2 regions of the Paenibacillus sp. BC26 genome follow, and region 2 is predicted to be linked to the other one. Evidence: riboswitches for the same ligand, from Rfam matches in the RefSeq annotation. Region 2 holds a riboswitch; the other holds the start of a gene.
The links. Region 2 has a riboswitch for S-adenosylmethionine ahead of metA (homoserine O-acetyltransferase MetA). Riboswitches for the same ligand answer to the same signal wherever they lie in the genome.
Positions count from the first base shown of each region.

Region 1: another riboswitch for S-adenosylmethionine. It lies ahead of BM412_RS16090 (hypothetical protein); the one in region 2 lies ahead of metA (homoserine O-acetyltransferase MetA).

Region 1 is NZ_FPAD01000001.1:3,554,065-3,563,193, forward strand. Features, by position in the region: gene BM412_RS16075 (helix-turn-helix transcriptional regulator) at 1-58, shown strand, start outside; gene BM412_RS16080 (phytanoyl-CoA dioxygenase family protein) at 158-982, opposite strand; gene BM412_RS16085 (AraC family transcriptional regulator) at 1,126-1,932, shown strand; SAM riboswitch class I at 2,029-2,157, shown strand; gene BM412_RS16090 (hypothetical protein) at 2,259-2,798, shown strand; gene BM412_RS16095 (polysaccharide deacetylase family protein) at 3,528-4,628, opposite strand; gene BM412_RS16100 (glycoside hydrolase family protein) at 4,839-5,801, opposite strand; gene BM412_RS16105 (carbohydrate ABC transporter permease) at 5,845-6,723, opposite strand; gene BM412_RS16110 (ABC transporter permease) at 6,737-7,666, opposite strand; gene BM412_RS16115 (type 2 periplasmic-binding domain-containing protein) at 7,740-9,129, opposite strand, start outside.
Region 2 is NZ_FPAD01000002.1:195,322-204,450, reverse strand. Features, by position in the region: gene BM412_RS17300 (MFS transporter) at 1-566, shown strand, start outside; gene BM412_RS17295 (metal-dependent hydrolase) at 754-1,401, shown strand; gene corA (magnesium/cobalt transporter CorA) at 1,465-2,400, opposite strand; SAM riboswitch class I at 2,878-2,984, shown strand; gene metA (homoserine O-acetyltransferase MetA) at 3,079-3,996, shown strand; gene BM412_RS17280 (PLP-dependent transferase) at 4,036-5,196, shown strand; gene BM412_RS17275 (aminotransferase class I/II-fold pyridoxal phosphate-dependent enzyme) at 5,203-6,390, shown strand; gene mqnC (cyclic dehypoxanthinyl futalosine synthase) at 6,615-7,751, shown strand; gene BM412_RS17265 (putative sporulation protein YtxC) at 8,092-9,090, shown strand.

The DNA of each region.
Region 1 (9,129 bases), on a different contig from region 2:
CAGACGCTGGGAAGGCATGTCTGCCATGCAGTTCAGGAAGCTTTCGCGGACTCTATAGAAGAAGGACAGCCTCAGCATCATCCGTGAGATGATCGAGACTGTCCTTTTCATTAAGATAACGTCTAATGGAACTCTTGCACGCCGGAATTGACTCTTTTTACGCAAAATGCCCCTTTGGTTTCTTGCCGATCCATCTCTCGTCAACTTTATCGCTGGCTGACTGATATCTGGTGTCCACGCTAAGCCGATAATGATTGGTTGTATTCTCCAAGGAACAATGCATGAGGAACATTCCGAATATAAGAACATCCCCGGCCCGGAACTCGGTCGTTGCCCATTTGCCGCCGAACTTCTCCGTGATCGCAAGCGGATCATCCGTATAATGGCCAACCCCGTCGCGATCCGAGTCTTTTTTGCCGTAAGTGGCTTTTAATTCTTCAAAGTTATGAGAGTTCAAACACAGCGCAAGGCCTCCCATCGCATAATTAACATCCCCTATCGGAGACCAGACTGTATAGAGGTTATGAGTTCCCCTGCCCATGTAGATGATATCGTAGTGTGCGCCGGTGTAATCGCCTTTCCCTACCGCCCGGAGCCACTTATAGTGATACGTCATCGTTTTTTCTCCCATCAGTTCGTCAAAGAAGCGCAGGACATGCTCTCCGTTTAAAACGTTCAGCAGCTCCGGCAGATCCTCGTTCGTGCCGCCCATGAAGATCGACTTGCTTCCATCGGCCATGATGCCTTCTTCCAGAAGCGTGTCGCGATTCAACTTCCCCATTCGATCTATCTTCTCTAAAATGCGCTTGCGCGCGCTCAGCACTTCTTCTCGTTTATGAAAATCGCGCAGCAGCAAATAGCCGTCTTCCTGCAACCGGTTACGAATCGCATCAACGTCATGCAGAATATCGTTAGAGCTTCTTAATGCCGTCAAATGCGGCCCTCCAAGCTCCAATTCCCTCGAACCTACTTTAACCATCATGTCGCCTTGCCCCTTTCGATTTGTATAACGTAAGTTTAAGGGGGAACTCCGTGCAACACCATGGAAAAAAATCATTCAAACATGTATAATCGTACAAAATATAAGAAGAATCCAAATGGTGATAGTGGGGGTTTTACATTTATATGGCTTATATCAATATTCCCTATCAACTCGCGGAAACGCAGTCTCCGCCGCCATGTCAATTTAAATCAATTTGGAAGGTTGAAGCAAATAACAGCTATCAAGTCGTTCATCCTCAAGGCCTAACGTTACCCGGGCTATTCGTTACCTTAGAGGGAAAAGGTAAATTCGTTCAAGAGAATGAGGAAACGGTGCTTACCGCGGGAACCTTGCTCTTCGTGCAAGAGCTGCTTCCCTGCTCTTATGGTTGCGATGATGACAATTGGAAATTTTATTTTATTCATGTTGATCAGCTTGCCATGATTCATCATTTAGGTCTCCCAATCGGAGAACGAATCACGTCCGCCAAAATAAACGACGCCATTCGGTTATGTGAACGCCTCATCGAGATTCTCATTATCAAATCGACCGGCTACGATTACGCGGCGAATATCATTCTCCAAGAATTGCTGCTCTTATTTGCCGGAGACCAAATCATTAAACTCCATAGCAATCTCGATTTGGAAGACATCCTGCTCCACATGCATCGCAGCATCGCTCAGCCGTTCCGAAGCGAAGACTACATTCGTCACAGCGGTTTGTCTCGGACCGCATTCTTTTCCCAATTTCGTCAGGTGACCGGGAAATCCCCTAACCAGTACATGCTGGAGCTCAAGCTTGCATCCGCCAAAGCCTCACTGGAAGCGACAAACACTTCCGTAAAGGACATCGCAGCCGCACTCCACTTTTACGATGAATTCCACTTATCGAAATCGTTTAAGAATCGTTACGGCGTCTCTCCCCGTTTCTATCGAAAAACGAATACCTAGTTCTATTCGTGTTCCGTATTGGGATGCAATCAGGCGTCGCCCTCTTGACAATCGGGTTGACTATATAGCATAATGGAAAAAATTTAATATGTATTTTTCTTATCAAGAGTAGGTGGAGGGACAAGCCCGATGATACCCGGCAACCGACAACCCTTTGATTATCAAAGGAGTGCACGGTGCTAATTCTTGCGGAACGCTTTATTGGGCGAATCTGGGAGATAAGAGCGAGGATCAATGACATTACATTCCTATGACCTTCTCTGATTCCAGAGAAGGTCATTTTTGTTTGCTATACAACAACTACACTTGTGTACTGGAGGATCATGATGCTGAACACGATTCCTGACCATGCGGCGATAGACGAGTCGGCCGAGTATCACCGAGATACGCTTCCCCAGCTGATTGCTTTGCTCAATTTGAGAAATTCGGTCATCGGCTATTCGTTGGAGTTTATGCAGCAGTGTAAGATAAGCCGTATTGAATGTTTTCGCTTTGACAGTGAGCTTGCGGATAAGCTGGCACCGGGCCACGCGAGCGAATATTTCTGCGGATTAATTGCGATCACAACGAATACGGGAGCAGTTGGTGCAGCGGAGTTTGCCATCCCTCGCAAAGACTTGAATTGCGACTTGGTGATGTGGGCTTCCCCCCTTCAGCGGATGAAGGGGCAGACGCTGCTCGAGAGCTTCGGCTACGTTCAGAGCAAGCTGGAGTCTTGGGGATCGCTGAGATCCGAGCTCATCGCGTCAGCGCTGTTGAAGCTCAATGGGAACGCTGAGCCGGCAGCAGCTCGGACCGAGGAGCAACGCCACCTCTGGGATCGGTCGCATCTGCTTCGCCATACGCAAGCGTTTGTTTCGTTCTGAGTGGAGCCAGCTCCTTGGCTGACAAGCTGCTTTTCCCTTCGGAGCAGCCGAGGAGGAATGCTGCCGGTTTGACCGGCGGCAGGCGACAGCTGCGGCGTGGCGGGGCGGCTGGTAAAATTGGGTGCAGCTCGCTTGGCATGGGGCACTCGGGCATTCTGCACCTGGCACCGGCCCCCGGTTTCCGGTTTCCGGCACCCGACATCTGGCATTCAGCACCTTACACCTCATATTCGGCATTCGGCATTCGGCATCCTACACCCATCACCCCACACCCCACAGCCCACACCTCACACCCACACCCGACATTCGGAGTTCGGCATTCGGCATCCTACACTGGACACACGGCATTCGGCTTCTGGCACCTAACACCTAATACCCGCCCCCCGAACCCCGGCATCAATATCCCGAAATACTCTAACGAATCCTACAGGCCTTATTTGAGCGAAAATACCTCCAAAAAAATTCTAACGAATCGTAGCAGCCTTATTTGGTGGATTTCGAGTGTCTTGAGGCCATTTCCTCCGAAATAAGACCTCTGTGATTCGTTAGAATCTCGAAACTCCGAAAATCGATGAAATAAGACCTGTACGATTCGTTAGAATTTGAGACACCCGATTGCGGCATACTGCACCGTATCACGCCCATTATTCAGCATTGCTCATCCGGCGTTCATGAGCATGTTAGATCGGGAAACATGCCGGTTGCGGATGCCCCACCGTATCACACTCATTATGCAGCTTTGCTCACACGCCGTTTCTCCTGCCGCTGCTTGATGGTCGATTCCGCCAATAACGCGGCGACGATTAGCATCGCGGTGAATGTCCATAACGCCTCGCGTTTTCGCTCAGGTGCGAGGTCGAAGTGGGCGTGTCCAAGCCGCTCCATCGCTTGTTTCATAAGCGCCACCTGCAGGTCGGGATTATTCTGCGCGCCACCGGCGTTTAGACGGAAACCGTTGTTTTGGTGGGGGCTGTCGAGTCCATCTTTGACCGTCAGCGTCACGTCGATGCCCAGCTGTGCGCAAATATCCAGCAATGGCTTGGAGAACGCGCCGTACGGGAAAGCAAGCACATGGTTCGAGGTGCCGAGCTTCTGCTCCAAAATGAGATTCGCTTGCTCCAGATCAGCTTTTACCCGCTGCATGTATTCCTTCTTCGTCTCCCTCCTGCCCTTATCTTTCAAATAAACAGGTCCGGTCAACGCAGCAATTAATTGCTTGCCCTTCGCATCCCTTGGCACATAGCGATGAGAATCGAAGGAATGGCTGTAAAATGAAATTCCTGTCCGGCTCATCTCCCTTACCTGCTCCCAATCCAGTTTAGGAACCCCGGCATGCCTAGGATTACCCACCGAGCTGACGATTAGAAAGTTGGTTGCCGGTGCTTTATACTTGCGCAGGATCGGATAGACATCCTGATAGAAAGATTCATAGCCGTCGTCGAACGTGAGCAGCACCGCATTTTCCGGAACACGGTCTCCCCGCAAAATGAATCCTCGATACTGATCCATCGTGATCCAATGAAAATTGTTAGCCTTCATTAATTCAAGCTGGCGCTCAAACTTAACGACGGATAACGCGCCGGCATCGTGCGGCTTCTTCATGACTTCATGATACATGAGCACAATCACGTGATCCTTATAGTACATGCCGTGAGGTTCAACGGGACCAGGCTTTAAGTCACCGTTACCGGCCGCGCTCTCTCCACCGTAGAATAATCGTCCCACTAGCGGTATTCGTGCATGATAAGTTTGGATGGTCAATACGCAGCAAAGTGCAGTCAGTCCCAGCAGTAAGCACTTAAGTACCGCGTTTCTGGTTTTTAAGGACATAAGGTCAACTCCGAGGTTCAATGTAAAGGTGATTTAACCAATCGCAACGGTCTATTATTCGACGAAGCCAATTCGACAAATGTTGCCCTGGCGATCAAATCACGATTACATGAAGCGCACATGGCGTTTTACCTGACTTGGATACATGCAAAAGCCGCCTAAAGAGGCGGCTTTTCGCGCAAATCAATATACATGCACCACTAAGAGCTATTACTTCAACCTTGCCCGAAGCTCGCAAATCCGGAAAGACCAAATAAATGTCCGCGTCGCAGAGGAAATGAAGATGCCGAGCTCATCCTGTTCCGGCACTCTGCCAAACGGATCCCGGCACAACGCAGCATTGTGATTGCCGTAACTACCCGTCAGCGACTCATCGATAATCGCAAGCGTCTCCCATACCCCATCTCCCTTGCGAAAAGCAGCCCCCGAAATTGCAGCAACGACGATTTCTTGGCAGCAGCGCACGACACCGTCCCAATCCTTCTCCGCAACGAGCACTATTCTATCGTTCACCTGATCATATGCGACATGCGACATGCACAGAGGCACGACCGGCAGTCCTGCTTTTGACACCAAAACCGGTGTTCCAACCACATAAGCGTCCATATCCGAGAAGTCGCACGAAGCGAGCTTATAGTTGTCTCCCGTCTCGTCTGCGTCGCGATAGATGAGATCGAACTTCCCTTTGCCGTCAATCGTAACCTGCGTGCATTGACCGGTGCCCCAATATTCCAACGCGCCCGGCATGACCGGGTTGCTATCGAATTTAATCCATGGACCTTCAATCGAATCGGCGAATGCGACACCGATTTGGTTATGGTTGCAGTCCAAACGGTCGCAGCCCAGATAGAAGAGCGCCCATGAATACGTATGCCCTTTATATCGGAATTCCCCTTGCAGCAGATCGGGGTCGCACACATGGATGCAGTCCCAGCCCGTTTCGCCCGGCGAAAGGGCAATCTGCTCTTCGCCCCAGCTCCACGTACCATCGGTATGCTCCTCTCCCTTGCGCCAACCGATGTAGTCCACAATGACGCCGGACTCCAGATTCGTGCAATAGAAGGCATAGCGCGTTCTGTCATCCGTCTGTACGACACATGGCGCATAATTGTAAATCTCGGACTTCGACGGCGCAAAACATTCCGTTAGCGCACTCGTCCATTCCAGCTCCATACCGGGCAGCTCCCTTCTCTTTACGCAACGGAATGCGAAACAATTATCCTTTTAACGATCCCACCATAATGCCCGTCACAAAATAGCGCTGCAGAAACGGAAACAGCACGAGAATCGGCACGGTGCTGATCATTATAGCTGCCATGCGGACGGTTTGCGCGCTGAACTGCTTCTTCATCTGCGGCGGAATGAATGGCGAGCTTGCCGTCAGCACATCCGCTTCCTTGATCAGCTTCATCAGATACAGCTGCAGCGGCATCAGCTTCTCGCTGTTCGTGAACAGCATCGCGTCGAAGAACGAGTTCCAATGTCCGACGCCGTTCCATAGCGCAACCGTCGCGAGCACGGGGGCTGACAAGGGGAGGAACAGCAAGCCGAATATTTTAAACTCCGAAGCGCCGTCTACCGTAGCGGACTCATGAATTTCCTCGGGCAGCTCCCGGAAGAAACCTTGCAGAATAATCATATTGAAAACCGAAAAGATCGACGGAATAATGTACACCCAGAACGAATCGAGCAAGTGCATGTACTTGAGCAGCACGAAGTAAGGAATCAAGCCGCCTCCGATAAATAACGTCGCAAGATGAATCCAATAATACCCGTTTCGGCCAATCAAATACCGGCGCGACATGGCGTATGACACCATCGCCGTGAATAGCAAGCTCGTTGCCGTCCCGATGCCGGTACGCATCACCGAGATAAACAGACTCGAAATGAGCCGGTCATCCTTGAATACGATGCGGTAGCTGGCCGTACTGAACTCCCGTGGGAAGAAGTACACCCCTCCGCGCATATAGTCGTTCCCGTCGTTGAATGAACCGGCGAGCACATAGATGAGCGGATACAACGTCATGAGGCAAAAAACCGCCAGCAGCGTATAGTTGATGACCGTGAACAGGTCCCAGCGTTTCATACCTACCATGAGAATCTCTCCTTTAGAAAAGGCCTCGGCCCGCAATTCGCTTGCTGGCGTAATGACCGGTCACAAGCAGCAGCAGCGCAACGACCGACTTAAACAAACCTACCGCGGTCGTATAAGAATAACGCATTTCCTTTATGCCGACCCGATAAACAAATGTATCGATCACTTCGCTGCGGTCGATATTGAGCGGCGATTGGAAGATCCAGATCTGGTCGAACGAAGAATTAAGCAGGTTACCGATCGACAGCAAGAAGAAGATCAGAATCGTCCCGGATATGCTCGGAATCGTAATATGCCATATTTTGCGAAAGCGTCCGGCGCCATCGATCGTCGCTGCCTCGAACAGCGTGGAATCAATCGAAGTTATCGCCGCCAAATAAATGATAGAACCCCAGCCGAGTCCTTTTAACAGCGATGTGCCGATAATCAGTCCCCAGAAATGGTTCGCATCGCCGAGAAAGTCAAAGGGCCGGCTCAAGATACCCAGCTTCAGCAAGAAAATGTTCACTACGCCGTCCTGCATGGACAACAGCGTCGTCAGAATGCCGCCAAACACGATCCACGACAGGAAATGAGGCAGATAGGACAGCGACTGCACGAATCGCTTGAAACGGGTATGGAGCACTTCATTGATCATGATGGCAAATATAATCGGCGCGGGAAAATTAATGATGAGCTGAAGCAGATTCAGAAGTACGGTATTTTTCAAAATATCGCTGAATTGATCATCATTGAAAAACTCCTCAAAGAACGAAAACCCTGCCCAAGGGGCATGAAACATATCATGAATCAGATTGAAGGAGTGATCCATGTCCTTGAATGCCATAATGACGCCGGTCATGGGCAAATAGGCAAATACGAGAATAAATAACAGGCCGAGCCAGGACATAAGCTGAATTTGCCATTGAGCGGCAAGCCGCATGAAGATGCCCGATTTGTGCATGCTGCACACTCCTTCCCAATAAACAAGGCATGCCGCTACCTGTCAGCAGCATGCCTCGTCAGGTTCTCCCATATTACTTGATGTTGCCCGGCCAGCCAAACTCAACGCCAAGGCGTTTCTTCGTCGCTTGGTACATTTCTTGGTTAAAGGCATCCAGCTTATCCCAGCCGGCTTTCTTCATCTGCGCGATCGCATCGTCGTACGTTTGCTTCGCCTTCTCCTCGGAGCCTGCAAGGATCATCTTCGGAAGCAGACGGCCCCATAGCAAATTGAGCTTGGTGCGCAGTTCGGTCATTTCGTTATATTGCGGATTCTCAGGATCGAACTTCGGCGTTGCTGCGTTAAAGTCATAGCTGTATTCCACAAGCGGCTTCTTCATGTCGTTCAGGTAAATATCCACCGGCTCCGTCGGTTTCGCGTACAGGTCTTTAATGGTCAGCCAATCCTGCTGGAGGTTGAAGCCAATGCCGTACTTCTTCGCGGATTCGCCGTTCGCTTCGCCTGCTTTGTACTCCGGCGTCATGGTGTACGTACCGTCTGCATTTTTCGTATAGGTCTCGCCTTCCCAGCCGAAAGCGACCAGATCTTGACCTTCCTTGCTGTTCAGGTAAGCAATCAGCTTCGTAATTCGGTCAGCTGCTTTGCTATTCTTGTTCACGGAAGTGAGCAGCCAGCCGTAACCGCGAAGATCTTGCAGATAGGGATCGTCGCCGTTGTAATTGCGCAGCGCGAACGCTTGGAATTGAGCGTTATTATCGACATTGAACAACGTTTTGAACTGCTCGTTAAAGTCCTGGCTGGCAGTCAACAGCGAGAAGACACGTCCGCTTGCCACCTTCTCATTAATTTGATCGCGTTTGTCGGTGAAGTTGTCCTGCGAAATGAGTCCTTTACGATAAGCCTCGTTCAGGAATTTCACGCCTTCCCAGTACTTCTCCTGGAAGCGAACATCAAGGTACTTGCCATCCGGCGATTCGAACGGTGTCGCGAAATACTGCTGCAGCCAGTTCATCGACCCGTTCCCTTGGTCGCTGAACTCATACAGCTGAAGCGGAACGATTGGCTTGCCGTCATACGTCTTGATCTCGTTCTTTACACGCTCCAGCACGGCCATGAACTTATCTCCGGTTGAGATGTCCGGGTTGCCCAGCTTCTCCATAATGTCCTTGCGGAGCGTAAAGCCGCTGTTCGGCTCCAGTCTCTCGCCCGGCTTCAGTTCATTCTTAGAGTACGCGTAGTTCGGCAAGCCGTAGAAGTGACCGTCGGATTGGCGGTACCAATCCGCTACATCCTGGTAAGGCTTGAATTCAGGGGCGTACTTCGCGATCAACTCGTCCATCGGGGCGAGGTTTCCGCTCTTATACAGCTTGTAGCCCGGGTCGTCCTTCCAGCCTTCGTACGTAATGATGTCCGGCAGGCTGCTCGATGCGAGCATAGCCGCAAGCTTCTGACCGTCATCCGTA
Region 2 (9,129 bases):
AATATATGGCGTCCTTCTGGTTCTTCAACGATGGCATTAGCACGGTTATCGTCATGGCGACGATCTATGGCAGCGGCATCGGGATTGAAACGATGGACTTGATAGCCGCACTGCTTATTACGCAGTTTGTCGGCTATCCGAGCACGCTGCTCTTCATCCGATTCGCCTCGCGCATCGGAATGAAGAAGTCGCTTTACTGTTCGCTGCTTGTGTATGTGCTGATTGTTTTGCTTGGCTATTTCATGACGAGCGCGCTCCACTTCTATGCGCTGGCCATTATGGTCGGATTCGTGCAAGGAGGGAGCCAAGCGACGGCGAGATCGCTGTATGCCACATTGGTGCCGCCATCGCGAACGGCAGAATTTTTCGGCTTCCTGAGCTTATCCAGCAAATTCGCCGCTGTAGCCGGACCAGCCGTCTTCTCCGTTGTCGGCACGATAACCGGTTCCAGCCGTTTAGGCATATTAGCATTGCTGGCGTTTTTCATCATTGGCATCATCCTGCTGTATTATGTGAATTTAGACAAAGGCCGTAAGGAAGCGCTGGCAGGAGAGGGACTTATGTAGCTAATTCCTTGCCAATTCCTCGCAAACATCATACCAAGGCATCGTTTGAATGGACTTCAAGCGATGCCTTTTTACATGTCGGAATTCCTATTGAATGCGGAGGGAAAAGAAGGTATAATCAGTCGAAAAGCGAACTGACGTTCGATGAACGATTCAACATAAGTCAGTCAGAATGAGGGGGGCAGGTATGAAAGGGACGACACATCTGGCCATTGGCGTCGCAATCGGGGTGGTTGCTGCCGCAACACATCCCGTTACGCTAACAAACGCCGCGGCATTTATCATCGTTGCGGCATTTTCCGCTTTAAGCGCGGATTTGGATGGTACGAATATGCTGAGCAGCAAGCTTAGCAAGCCGGCGAGGATAATACGTGCACTTATGCTATGGGGCGGAGTTGCGGCAGGAGCAGCAGCGGTCTTTTGGTATTGGTTTGAAGATCAATTTTATCCCTATCTCACGATTGCCGCGGCAGCCTTGTTTCTTCTGGGGCTGGTATCACGGAATGGCATGATTCGAGATGCGCTCGTGAGCGCAATTGGATTAGCGCTTCTCTATGCAGGTTATTCGATCGGCCATAATTGGCTGATGGGGCTCGGACTTTATGTGGCATGGGTTCCGTGGCTGAATCATCGGGGGTTAACGCATACCGTATGGGCAGTGGTTGCTTGGGGAGCGATCGGCTGGGGGCTGGAGCAGCAGCTCGAGATCGAGGGAATTGCCTATACCGCAATAAGCGGTTATCTGTCCCACCTTGTAGCGGATACATTAACGCCAAGCGGCGTCAAATGGCTGTACCCGCTGACGAAGAAGACCTTTAAGCTTCCGTTCGGTTAAGCAAATAAAAAAGCTCTCCCGCGGTCGCCATGCGTCCCTGGAGAGCTTTTTTTGGTTAGCCTTTCATAGCCACTCTTTCTTGCGGAAAATAAAAAACATCCCGAAACCGAGCAAGAGCATAAACGTGAGCAGCAAGTAAGAGCCGCCGTGCAGATGGAGCCCAGGTATAAAGTCGAAATTCATTCCGTAAATCCCGGTAATGAAGGTAAGTGGCATGAAGATCGTGGTCAGCGCGGTAAAGACGCGCATGATTTCATTCGCGCGGTTCGCAAGCGAAGACTGGTAAGCCTCTCGTAAGTTGCCCATCAGATCGCGGTAGGTCTCGAAAGTCTCGGCGATTTTGACGGCATTCTCATAGATATCGCTAAAGTACTTCTGCAATTGATCGTCGATTAGCTTCAAGTCTTTCTTATTAAGTGTTGCGATTAGCTCCTTCTGAGGTCCAAGCACTTTCTTGAGCCAGAGAATCTCGCTTCGAAGTCCGATAATTTCGTTCAGATGCGATTTCTTGGTGTGGACCAGAATATCTTCTTCCAAGCTCTCGATCCGCGCCTCAATCCGATCGCCGACGAGGAAGTAATTATCAACGACGATATCGACCAAATGATAGAGGAAACGGTCGGGGCGGCTGACTTGCTCTTCAAGCAGGATCGGCTTCAACGTGCGAAGCTCGTTAATTTTCTGTTTCGTAACGGTAATAATATAATGGCGGCCCAGAAAAATGTTCAAGGCGCGTAGAAAAATTTCTTCATCATCAAAACGGATGCTGTTAATTACAATAAAATAATGGCCTTCATGAATTTCAATCTTAGGCCGCTGCTCTTCTTCGCTCAAACAGTCTTCGACTGCCAGTTCGTGCAGCGCGAATATCGGCTGGAGCACAGCGAGGTCATCTACATCGGCATCGATCCAGTAGAAACCTTCGGCAGGTGGCACGACGGCTGCTTGAATGTCATCAACCGGTGCGAAAACACCTTGATTCACGTGACGGATTTTCATCCGCGTTCCTCCTCTCGTTGTTGCAGTAATTCCCGGATGCCGGCTATGAGGAGGAGAACAGAATCAAGCAACATCAAGCAAACCGTATTGCGCGTTGCGTGCTGCTTGCTCTAGTCCATCTATCTAGAAGCGGCGCGTTTGCGAATACGGTTGGATGACGTCAGCCTTCCTGTTATCTTCCGTGTAAACCGGTTATCAGTGCGGTTGCCCGCAGGCCTCGGGTCGCCTTCCATAGTCGTAAACACCCCTTTATTGGTCAATTATTCACTGCTTAAAGCGTAATTCTTGTCTAGTATACTCCGACAATGTCTTTCCATTCAAGAAGAAAGTAGCGTCCATGGTTCTGTAACAGCATATGCGGGGAAAAGCCCATGGTTACGCGTTTTTTGTCGATGGGAGCAGGGCTGCTCCTTGACGGGAATAAAGGAATGATTTAAAGTAAGAACTAAGGTGTTTCTTTAATTAAATAAGCAAGCTTTCTTATCAAGAGCAGGCGGAGGGACTAGCCCGATGAAGCCCGGCAACCGGCGTGTAAACGTACGGTGCTAATTCTTGCGGAAACGTATGTTTCTGAGAGATGAGAGGCGCATGAACGATACATTTGTGCCCCTCTCTTAGGAGAGGGGCTGTTTTCATTGCGCGCCTCAGTGACAATCCAAGCAGACAGGAGAGATTATCATGCCAATTAAAGTACCGGACCAATTGCCTGCGAAAGATGTTCTAACGGACGAGAATATCTTTCTAATGGATGAGAGCGTAGCCTATCATCAAGATATCCGCCCGCTGCGGATTGCTATTCTCAATTTAATGCCAACCAAAGAAACGACCGAAACGCAGCTGCTCCGTTTAATCGGGAACACGCCGCTGCAGGTGGAAGTCGTGCTGCTTCATCCTCGGACCCATACATCCAAGAATACGTCGTCCGAGCATTTGGAGTCGTTTTACAAAACATTCGAAGATATCAAGCACGAGTATTATGATGGCTTGGTGATTACCGGCGCACCTGTAGAGACGCTTCCATTCGAAGAGGTCAACTATTGGGAAGAGCTGAAGGACATTATGGATTGGTCGGCTCGTCGCGTAACGTCAACCTTCCATATCTGTTGGGGCGCACAAGCCGGATTATATCACCACTACGGCATTCCCAAATACGAGCTGCCGGATAAGGTGTTCGGCGTATTCCCGCACACGGTCGAGAAGCGCAATGTTCCTCTTGTACGGGGCTTTGACGAGCTGTTCCTTGTTCCGCAATCGCGTCATACGGAAGTTCGCCGCGATGATATCGCCAATATCGGGGATCTCGATATTTTGTCTGAATCGCCGGATGCCGGCGTGTATCTGGTCGCTTCCAAGGACGGAAGACAAGTATTCGTTACCGGCCACTCGGAATATGATCCGTTGTCCCTCAAAGCCGAATACGATCGTGACGTGGCAAAAGGAATGGATATTGCTTTACCGAAGAACTACTATCCAAACAACGATCCGTCGAAGATTCCGCTGTCGAGCTGGAGGGCGCATGCCAATCTGTTGTTCTCGAACTGGCTGAACTACTACGTTTATCAGCAAACGCCTTATGATTTGGGTGCAGGCATTTAAATAAGAAGGTCATTAATCGACGAGAGGGAGTCACTTCTGATGAAAATAGAAAGCCGCTTAGCACAAATTGGATCCATTAAAGAGCCGGTTACCGGAGCGATTAGTTTCCCGGTGTACCAAGCAACAGCTTTCCGCCATCCGAAACTTGGCGAAAGCACCGGCTTTGACTATGCCCGCACGAAGAGTCCGACTCGCAGCGTGCTGGAAGAAGCAGCTGCAGAGCTGGAGTCCGGCGACGCAGCGTTTGCGTGCAGCAGCGGCATGGCTGCGCTGACGACTGTCTTCTCGCTGTTTGGCCAAGGCGATCATTTGCTCGTTTCCTTGGATCTGTACGGCGGTACATACCGCTTGCTGGAGAAGATTATGACTCGCTTTGGCGTGTCGGCTTCTTACGTGGATACGAATGATATTGATGCGATGAACCAGCTGGTTACGCCGGCTACGAAAGCGATCTTGATCGAGACTCCGACGAATCCGCTGATGATGATTACGGATTTGGAGCGCGTTTGTTCATGGGCGAAGTCCAAAGGCTTGCTGTCCATTGTAGATAACACGCTGCTCACTCCGTTCTTCCAACGTCCGATTGAGCTTGGTGCCGACGTCATCGTGCATAGCGCGACGAAGTACCTTGGCGGTCACAATGACGTGCTGGCAGGCCTTATTGTCACGAAGGGCAAGGAGCTGTCCGCTGAGATGGGATTCCTCCATAACTCCCTCGGCGCTGTACTGGGACCTCAGGATTCATGGCTGCTGATGCGCGGCATGAAGACGCTGGCGCTGCGGATGGAACGCCATCAAGCGAATGCAACGGCGATCGCGAACTGGCTGCTGACGCATGAAATAATCGAAGATGTGTACTACCCGGCGCTGCCTCATCACCCGGGTCATGAGGTACAGAACCGTCAATCGTCCGGTAACACGGGCATTTTCTCCTTCCGCTTGAAGAAAGCGGCTTATGTAGAGCCGATCCTTCGTCATATTAAGCTGATTGCTTTCGCAGAAAGCCTTGGCGGCGTGGAATCGCTGATGACGTATCCGGCTGTTCAAACCCATGCGGATATTCCGCTGGAAATTCGCCAGCAAATCGGCGTAGACGACCGTCTGCTTCGTTTCTCAGTCGGCATTGAGCATGTGAATGATTTGATCGCAGATTTGGCGCAAGCCTTTGAAGCGGCAAAACGCGAGCTTGGGGAGGCATAAACCATCATGGCAGAGCAGAATCCGGACAAGGGCAAGGGCAATGACACCACCGAGAAGCAGTTTGCAACGAAATTGATTCACTTCGGCGCTGAGATCGACGGGCAAACCGGCGCATCGAGCGTGCCGATTTATCAAGCTTCCACCTTCCATCATCACGATATCTTCAATCCGCCTACGTACGATTACAGCCGCTCCGGCAATCCGACGCGTCAGGCTTTGGAAGATTACATTACGCTGCTTGAAGGCGGCGTTCGCGGCTTTGCGTTCGCATCCGGCATGGCTGCCATCTCGACGGCGTTCCTGCTGTTCTCGACGGGCGATCATATCATCGTAACCGAGGACGTTTACGGCGGTACCTACCGCCTGCTGACAACGGTGCTGAACCGTCTTGGCATCGAGTCCACCTTCGTGGACATGACGGACTTCGAAGCCGTGAAAGCGGCGCTCCAGCCGAACACGAAGGTGGTCTTCATGGAGACACCTTCTAACCCGACGCTTAAGATCACCGATATCGGTGAAGTCGCGGCATGGGCGAAGGAGCATGAGCTGATTACGCTGTTGGACAATACATTTATGACGCCGTACCATCAGCGCCCAATCGAGCTTGGGGTTGATATCGTCCTGCACAGTGCTACGAAGTTTTTGGGCGGGCACAGCGACGTGCTTGCAGGCCTTGCCGTTGTGGCAACAGAAAGCCTCGGCCGCAGGCTGAAGCAGCTGCAGAACGGTCTTGGCACCGTTCTGGGTACGCAAGAATCATGGCTGCTCATCCGCGGCATGAAAACGCTGCAAGCGCGTATGGAGCACAGCGAGCGCAGCGCTCGCAAGCTTGCGGAATGGCTTGATAACAACCCGGATGTAACCCGCGTGTATTATCCGGGCCTTGCGAACCATCCGCGCCGCGACGTGCATGAGAAACAATCGAAGGGGTACGGCGCAGTCGTGTCCTTCGACGTGGGTGACGGCGAACGCGCCAAAGCCGTTCTCAGCCGCGTGAAGCTTCCGCTCGTAGCGGTAAGTCTTGGCGCTGTTGAAAGTATTTTGTCTTATCCGGCGATGATGTCGCATGCGGCGATGCCGCGCGAGGTTCGTCATGAGCGTGGGATTACGGATGGTTTGCTGCGTTATTCCGTCGGTCTTGAGGATATCGATGACCTGATTGCGGATCTGGAACAGGCGCTTAAAGGGGAATAAGGCAGCATGCTCCGTTCGATGCTCCGGCTTCGAACGAAAGCCAATCCGCCTATAAGGCGCAAATAATGCGATACGCGGCAGTCCCGGCGGACTAGCCGCGTTTTTCGCCGTTAAGGCTGGCATTTTCGGCCGATGTCGGTGAATGACGCTGGTTGGCGTTTGTGGTAGTATTAGTTGAAACGTAGCAAGTGACGGATATGTTGATAGAGAAGGAGGTCTCCGACGTGCAACAGGTAGATCGCATTTTAGATAAAGCACTGCAAGGAGAACGGATTGGACTTGAGGAGTGCGTGACACTTTTTGAATCCGATGAAATTGAGAAAATGGGCCATGTGGCCAATCAGATTATGCTGCGGCATCATCCTGATCCGGTAACGACATTCGTTGTCGGACGGAACATTAACTATACAAACGTATGCGATGTGTATTGCCGATTCTGCGCATTTTATCGTGCGCCTGGCTCGAAGGAAGGTTACGTGCTTCCGGATGAAGTCATTTTGCAGAAGATCAAAGAAACGATGGATGTCGGCGGAACCGAGATTCTGATGCAAGGCGGCGTGAATCCGGAGCTGCCGTTCTCGTATTATTTGGATTTATTGCGTAAGATCAAACAGCATTACCCCGGCATTACGATGCATTCCTTCTCCCCGGCGGAGATTCATAAGATGGTATTGCTTTCAGGCGGACAATCGCTGGAAGAGGTACTGCGTGAGCTGAACCGTGCAGGACTTGATTCCCTTCCGGGCGGCGGCGGCGAAATTCTCGATGACCGGACAAGACGCAAGATCAGCCGGTTGAAGGGCTCCTGGACGGATTGGATGGACGTAATGAAGACCGCTCACCGTATCGGCATGAACACGACAGCTACGATGGTTATCGGGTTCGGTGAAGAGATGGAAGAGCGTGCGCTGCATTTGCTTCGCGTGCGCGACGCGCAGGATGAGTGCATTGCGAACGGTTATAATTCCAAAGGGTTCCTGGCGTTCATTCCGTGGACATTCCAGCCGGAGAACACGAATATGAAGCGGGAGAAAGCGACGCCTGAAGAGTATTTGAAAACATTGGCGATCAGCCGGATCACGCTCGACAATATCGATAATTTCCAATCTTCATGGGTGACCATGGGGCCGGAAGTGGGCAAGCTTTCGCTTTCCTACGGCTGTAATGATTTCGGCAGCACGATGATTGAAGAGAACGTGGTTTCAGCAGCCGGAACGACGCATAAGGTCAACATTGATTCCATTCTTCGCTTAATTCGTGAAACAGGCAAAATCCCGGCACAGCGCAACACGCGTTACGAGATTCTGAAGATGTATAACGAATCCGAAATGGCACAGAACGACTTTATCATGCAGAACTAATCAGCAGACGACGATATAATAAGCTTCCCTTCAGGAATTGCAGTTCCTGAAGGGAAGCTTTTGTTGTTTTATGAAACAAAGAATGCCGAGAAATATGCCACGATTGCCCTTCCATTCCATTCCCACACCAGCTGTGCCAATGGCTACATCGTATATATGCTTTTGCAGAACCATATACTGTTAAGGAAGCCCGATTTGACCTCTGGAATACGTATGGAAATGACCCTACCGAGACCATCCCGTCTGCACGTTTAACGCCCAATTAGCCGAATATCCGGCCACCATATCCAGCCTGCTGAGTAGCCGGCTGTCGTTCGCAAAAACTTTTAGGAGTGAGCCTATGGAACTGTTCACTGTTTCTTTGCTTTCGGCTTCCCGTGAAGCGATTGATCGACTGCACCATTGTTTGAGCGAGGAATTTGTCGATTTACATAGCGATAAGGATACCGCCGTTCCCTTCGTGAGCTTTACAAGGCCCGAGTACGAAACCATGGAAATATCATGTCTCGTTGACCTTGCAGACTTTAAGCTCGCTACGGATGGTCCGCAGATGTATCGAAGATCCGCAGCCGCTTTTGCTCGCTACATCATGTCTGAACTGGAGCCCATGCTGCTGAAGGCCATTATCCGCAAGCAGTTTCATTATGAAGTGGTGAAAGAGATCGAAGTGCTCGAGCGATATTGCCAAAATATTCTCTACGGCGCTGCCGTTCCGGCCGTTCAAGAAGATGATACCGATACAGCTTTGCTTCGTTCGGACAGAGAGCGACGGATGGGGAAAGTGGCCGATGAGATCGAGCAGTTTCTGAGCAGCAACACTCGTTTGCATCTCGATGGCTTCGTTACGTTTAGACTTGCCGCTTACTGGCAAGAACTGAAGGAAGTCGTTGCTTATGCAGTGGATGAATATGTAATGGATAAGCAATACCAGGAATTTATTTCGCTGCTCAAATATTTTGTAAGGATGCAAGAAGTGAAGCTTCCGATCGTGCATGTGCTGCACAAGGGAGGCAGTGACTTCGTCCTTTACGACCAAGAGTTTCAAATGCTGGAAACCGTACCGGCCGACCGCATCGTAGCGGAGATGCTGGAGTCTGAAATGAACATGGAGGACATGATTGTAAGTACGCTGATTACGGTGTCGCCGCAGCAGATCGTCATTCACACTCGGCAACCGGAGCTGCCTGTCATGCGCACATTAGAAACCATATTCGAGCATCGGGTACGGTTATGCTGCACATGCGGTCATTGCAGCTACTTCTTCGATGAGCAAGGACTGCCCATTGTGCAGACAACCGACGTCGTTTCGGAGAAGCGGGTACGCAATGTCATTCCATGAGAAGAAATTACACCGCAATATAGGCTTGACCTGTCAGTT